2 regions of the Marinomonas profundi genome follow, and region 1 is predicted to be linked to the other one. Evidence: predicted binding sites of a transcription regulator. Region 1 holds the regulator's gene; the other holds the start of a gene.
What was found. Region 1 encodes sigma-54, which starts transcription at its own class of promoters, with help from an activator protein. Its sites were predicted from a motif close to TGGCACNNNNNTTGCTNT; they were not measured.
Positions count from the first base shown of each region.

Region 1 (3,231 bases):
GTCGCTCAGTATCCATATTTTTTAGGAATTGAATGCCAATATCTTCGCTGAGATATTGCAGTACTTCGCCTTCATTTTTTGCGTCAATCAGTTCCCATAGAAGCTTACGTTCTTTTGGTGGGGACGATTCTAGTAGTCGGGCAACGTCTTGTGCGGGCAGAGCGCCATTTAATAGATAGCGAATCTGCATAGTGGCACCGGACTCAAGGGATTCGGTGACTGTTTGCAGATGTGATAAAATGCTTTGCTCTGACATAGGGTTATTCGTCTTCACCAAAGCGGTTATTGATGAGATCTATAATGGCTTTGATTGCTTCGTTTTCATCATCGCCATTGGTCTTGATGCGAATTTCAGTGCCTTTTCCCGCTGCCAGCATCATCATCGCCATAATGCTTTTACCGTCAACATTACGGCCTTCTTTTTCGATGGTAATGTCACAAGAAAATTGGCTGGTGGTTTCGACCAGCTTGCCGGCTGCGCGGGCGTGTAGGCCCAGTTTATTGATAATGGTGATCGACTCTTCCTGCATACGCTTTTCCTATATTAAGGATTCAAAAATATCGAATAATTCTTGGTTGCTTTGGGCGCTGCGTAGCTTTTCTAATGCTTCCGCTGACTGCGCCAATTCGGCAATTTGCGCTAGGCTGGCAAGATGTTGATCGCATTCATTAGGTGGCACAATTAAAGCAAAAATAAGGTCAACGGCGCGTTTGTCAATTGAGTCAAAGTCAATTGGGCTTTGCAGCGACATCACTACGATGGCGGTATGGTTGGCGGACTCTAGGCGGCAGTGTGGAATGGCGATGCCATTGCCTATGCCGGTGCTGCCCAGTTTTTCTCGACCGAGTAGTGCATCATAAATCTCTTCATTGTTGCAATGCAGTCGATTGGCGGCGGTTTCGGCAATACTTTCTAGAACACGTTTTTTACTAACGATTTCTTGTTTTGCGAGAACAAGATCTGCTTTTAATAATGTTTTCAAGGACATGATAAAATGCTTTCCGTTTAGACCAGTCGTTTTCGTTCATTGGAAGGAGGGATGTTCATCGCCTCACGATATTTGGCGACAGTTCGTCTAGCGACCTGTATGCCTTGATCGGCCAAAATAGCCGCTAATTTATTATCACTTAAAGGTTTTTTTGCTGGCTCTTCAGCCACTAGTTTCTTAATCATAGCCCGTATCGCAGTAGAAGAACACTCTCCTCCAGAGGCGGTATTAACATGACTAGAAAAAAAGTATTTGAGCTCAAAAATGCCTTTTGGCGTATGCATGTATTTTTGTGTCGTCACGCGAGAAATAGTTGACTCGTGCATGCCGACTTCTTCGGCGACATCATGCAACACCATGGGTTTCATGGCTTCTTCGCCTAATTCGAAAAATTCAATTTGTCGATTAACAATACAGCTGGCCACTTTTAATAGGGTTTCATTACGGCTTTGTAAGCTTTTCATGAACCATTTGGCTTCTTGGAGTGATGTTTTTATGTAGCTTGCGTCTTCCGCTGTTGCGACCGTACTGACCATGGCTGAATAGGTTTCATTTATTTTAACCGGAGGCAATGCTTCGTTATTGAGCTCTACTTGCCAGACTCCTTGGTGTTTTTTCACTGAAACGTCAGGAATAACATAGTCGGTGTCATCGACATCAATCAGTGAGCCAGGGCGAGGGTTCAATTGTTGTATTAAGCTGACAACTTCTTTTAGTGCTTCCTCTTTTAGTTTGGTTTTACGGCTAAGTTGAACAAAGTCACGATTGCCTAACAGTGGCAGATAATGATTGATCAGGTTGTGGGTGCTTTTATAGAGCGGGTGGGTTCGAAAAGCTTCTAATTGAACCAGTAAGCAATCGCGCAGGTCGATTGAGCAAACACCCACAGGGTCAAAGCGCTGTAACCTGTGTTGGACGGCAATGACTTCTTCTATATCCAAATCTTCTAGCTCAGTACCCAACGATTCCCAAATGTCATCGGGGGAGATGCTTAAGTAGCCATCGGGCTGAACGCATTCAATGATGGCGTAGGCTATTTCTATGTCTCTGTCTGACATATGGGTGAGATTGAGTTGCCAGATTAAATGATCTTGAATGCTTTCGGCGGGCGCGTTGCGGCTTTCAAAGTCGCTTTCCCCTTCATAGCTATTGTTGTGATCACTGACCGCGGCGGAGCTTTGATAGGTGTCGTCCCAGTTACTGTCAATCGATAGTTCTTCTGGGATGTTTTCTGTCCATTCAGATTCTACCCCGGCTTCTTCGTTGCTGTTTTCGCCAGAAGCGTTGTCGGCCAAAGGGTCGGTGGCACTTTTTGATTCAATGCTGGCAGGGATATCTGTGTGGAGCGGCTCATCGTCATCTAGCTCAAGGAGTGGGTTAGACTCAAGGAACTCGTGAATTTCTTGCTTTAAATCCAACGTAGAAAGTTGCAGCAAACGAATCGCTTGTTGCAACTGAGGGGTCATAGTCAGCTGTTGACCCAGCTTTAACTGTAAAGACTGCTTCATAGAGCAACTCTTTTTATTTGAGTGAATTGGAACGAGTTGTGCATACTACTCCCTTTCTACAGCAATGATAAGGGGTTACAGGCGGAAGTCGTCGCCTAAATAGACCTTTTTTACTTGCTCGTTGTTAATGACCTCGTTGGCGTTGCCAGAGGCTATGATATAACCGTTGCCAACAATATAAGCTTTATCGCATATGTCTAGTGTTTCTCTGACATTGTGATCGGTTATTAAGACGCCGATGCCGCTTTCTTGGAGGTGTTTGATAATGAGTTTTATGTCTCCAACGGAGATGGGATCGACCCCGGCGAAGGGTTCGTCAAGTAAGATGAATTTGGGGTTCATCGCAACGGCACGGGCGATTTCTACACGACGTCTTTCTCCACCCGACAGTGCCATGCCCAGATTGCTACGAATGTGAGTGATGTGAAACTCTTCCAGTAGTTCTTCAAGTCGCTCTTTTTGTTGGCTTTTTTTGAGCTCTTTGCGTGTCTCTAGTATGGCGGTAATATTATCTTCAACCGACATTTTACGAAAAATAGACGCCTCTTGCGGAAGGTAGCCAATGCCTTTTTGAGCTCGAGTGTGCATGGCATCTTTTGTAATGTCGTGACCATCAATAAAAATGCCGCCCGCGTCATTAGCAACCATGCCAACTATCATATAAAAGCATGTTGTTTTTCCGGCGCCATTTGGCCCAAGCAGGCCAACCGCTTGGCCTGATTCAACGGCGATGG
Region 1 covers NZ_CP073013.1:3,006,679-3,009,909, forward strand. The annotation lists gene mgtE (magnesium transporter) at 1-256, opposite strand, end outside; gene J8N69_RS13970 (HPr family phosphocarrier protein) at 261-530, opposite strand; gene ptsN (PTS IIA-like nitrogen regulatory protein PtsN) at 540-989, opposite strand; gene J8N69_RS13980 (RNA polymerase factor sigma-54) at 1,007-2,497, opposite strand; gene lptB (LPS export ABC transporter ATP-binding protein) at 2,573-3,231, opposite strand, start outside.

Region 2 (3,231 bases), 720 kb from region 1:
AGAAGATTTAACCGGGGTGCGCAGTAAACTAGACCAACTAAGAGAAGCGAGCGTGTCACTTGAAGATAAAGTCTCAAGAACACAGGTGCGTTCGCCAGTAAAAGGGATTGTCAAACAACTGCAAATTAACACGGTAGGTGGCGTGATAAAACCGGGCATGAATCTGATGGAAATAGTGCCAATAGAAGATTCTTTATTGATTGAGGCAAGGGTACGTCCTGAGAATATTGGTTTTATACAGCCCAATTTTAATGCCGTGGTAAAACTTTCTGCGTATGACTTCGCTATTTTTGGTGGCCTGCATGGCAAGGTGGAAAATATCAGTGCTGATACCATCTTAGATGAGGAAGGCAACAGCTTTTATTTGGTTAGGGTGAAAACAGACAAAAATTATTTAGGCACAGAGCAGGCGCCTTTGCCGATTATTCCGGGTATGCAAGCAACAGTAGACATTATTACTGGTAAGAAAACCTTGTTGGATTATCTGTTAAAGCCGGTTTTAAAGGCGAAGCAAAACGCGCTTCGTGAGCGTTAATTACAAAAAAATCTAGTGGCTCGATAGAAAATAACAAATGTTAACATTTCATTTGTATTTGCTGGTTAAAATAGTCAAATCGCACTTAAAGGGACGAGATTCATTTTGAACATTTTGTGTTGGAATACAAACGAAGATGTATGGAAGCATTGGAAACAAATCGTCAGTTCTAGTGTTGTATTGGCTCGTGTTGAGACGTTGGCTGATACACAGGATGCGCTATCAATGGCGTCGGCAGACTTTCGTTATTGTTTTGTTTATTTAGACGATCAAAACTTTTCGAAGCAAGTTGAAGAGGTTGTCGCCTTGCGATTGGCTTTTCCTCAACAAAAACTTATCGTATTTCCCAACCAATCTAGTCAATCTGCGGCGCTGAGGCTTTTTTCTGTTGGGGTGAACGGGCAATGTGCTCCTTATATTGGTAAAGAGCAGTTGTCTTTGGTTTTGTCCGTGATTGATTCGGGTGAAATTTGGGGCGGGAAAGCGTTTATCCAGCAGTTAATTATGCAGTCGGCAGGTGTTTCATCTTCTGCTGACGGTAGCCTTCGAAGCTTGTCGGAACGTGAATGGGATGTCGCGCAATATGTGGCTAAAGGTTTGTCTAATAAGCACATTGCGTCAGCGATGAATATTACCGAACGCACGGTAAAAGCCCATCTGACGTCTATTTTCAAAAAGACAGATACGAAAGATAGGTTGTCACTTGCTTTGTTGGCAAAGCGATATGACACGGCGCTTTAATCTATAAAACGCCATGGTTTATTAAAACACGGTATTTAACACATATTGTGTGCATTGATTTGGTTCTTGAGACTTTTAATCTGCACTTTTTTTGCACACCATCGTGCTTTCTCTTCTTAAATCCCTATTTTATTTGTCTTTAAAGCCCTAAATAGGCTTTTTTAGTCTCTTTTTGTCATTTCTTCGATTGTCAAAATGGCGCACATATTGCATCTGCTTAAAGGTCGTTTATTGTTTTTTTAAGAGAATGCACCATGCCAGCGCCCCCAGCAAAAGAGTTGACCGTAATGCTTGTTGATAATGAGCCCGCGCGAGCCGCTATTGTCGAGCAGGCGATGCTAGATAACGGTTATCGTGTTATTAGACGACTGGAAAATGCTAAAAATTTGACAGAAGCGGTGAATGAGTCCCAACCGGATATGGTGATTATTGATATTGAATCCCCTGACAGAGATATGTTGGAAAATATGTCCCGCCTTACTCAAGACAACCCGCGTCCCATTGTGATGTTCGCCGAAGAAGACGACTCTCGACACGTAGAGGCCGCCATTCGAGCGGGTGTCAGTGCGTATGTTGTTGACGGTGTCAACAGCGCGAGTGTGAAGGCATTGCTGCAAGTTGCCATTGCACGATTTCGAGAATTCCAAGCATTAAGGTCTGAACTGGAATCGGTAAAAACTCAGCTTGAGGATCGTAAGCTGATAGACAAAGCGAAAGGACTAATAATGAAACATCAAAAATGTGATGAGCCCGCTGCCTATCAAGCATTGAGAAAGCTAGCGATGGATCGCAGTCAGCGTATGACGGATGTGGCGCGAAATGTGATTGCGGTGATGGATTTGATGGGAGGTTCAAAATGAGCTTAGTGGAAACAAGTAATATCATGCAGAGTGCTGAGCCAGTGCGTATTGGTTTTATCCCGTTAATTGATTGTGCGCCCTTTGTGATTGCCCAGGAAAAGGGCTTTTTTACCCAAGAGGGCGTGGCGGTGGCGTTGTCGAAAGAAGCCTCCTGGGCCAGTATCCGCGATAAAGTGGCGTTCAACCTGCTCGATGGCGCGCATATGTTGGCCTCTATGCCGATTGCCGCCAGTTTGGGCATTGGTACGATCAAAACCGCCATGCAAACCAGCTTTACGGTGAGCCATAACGGCAATGGTATCACTGTGGCTAATGTGCTTTATGAACAGTTGCAAGACTTTGCCGAAGCGTCGGTGGATATTCGTACCGGCGTCGCATTAAGGCGACTTATAGATCACCGAGGTGCGAAGGCTGCGCCGCTGCGTTTTGCGATTGTGTACCCTTATTCTTCGCATAATTATCAGTTACGCGACTGGCTTAGCCGAGCTGGGATTGACTCAGATAAAGACGTTCAAATTATTGTTGTGCCTCCGGTGAAGATGCTTGATAGCCTAAAACAAGGTGACATTGACGGTTATTGTGTGGGCGAACCTTGGAACAGTTTGGCTGTTGAGCAGGGGGTTGGTCATATGTTGGTAACCGGCTATGAGATTTGGGGCAGCACACCGGAAAAAGTATTTGGCGTAAACACCCACTGGGCTGAGCAACATCAAGCGGCTCATCTTGCGATTATTCGAGCGCTAGAAAAGGCCTGTGGTTGGGTAGACGACATCAATAATCAAACAGAATTGTTGAATATATTAAGCCACCCAGATTATCTCAATTGCACGCTAGAGCAGCTGGTTTATGGCTTTAGCGCGATTAAGCCCAAAGGCCAGTTTGATTGGCCGATGAAGGCTTACCAACGCTTTTCTGGCCGTGATATCAACAAACCGTTACCGAGTTACGCTTTATGGATTATGGCGCAGATGCATCGATGGCAACAATTGGGCGACCAACAAATAGGCCAAATCAGCTCTCTTAATCATCTGGCGGAGCAGGTGTATCGCCAGGGGTTGTATTATAAGGCATTGGGTTTGCCAGAAGAAAACGACG
Region 2 covers NZ_CP073013.1:83,186-86,416, reverse strand. The annotation lists gene J8N69_RS00405 (HlyD family type I secretion periplasmic adaptor subunit) at 1-535, shown strand, start outside; gene J8N69_RS00400 (response regulator transcription factor) at 641-1,276, shown strand; gene J8N69_RS00395 (ANTAR domain-containing response regulator) at 1,531-2,136, shown strand; gene J8N69_RS00390 (CmpA/NrtA family ABC transporter substrate-binding protein) at 2,133-3,231, shown strand, end outside.
Region 2: J8N69_RS00395 (ANTAR domain-containing response regulator) is a predicted target of sigma-54. The motif match lies at 1,473-1,490, and genes of this name have one in related genera.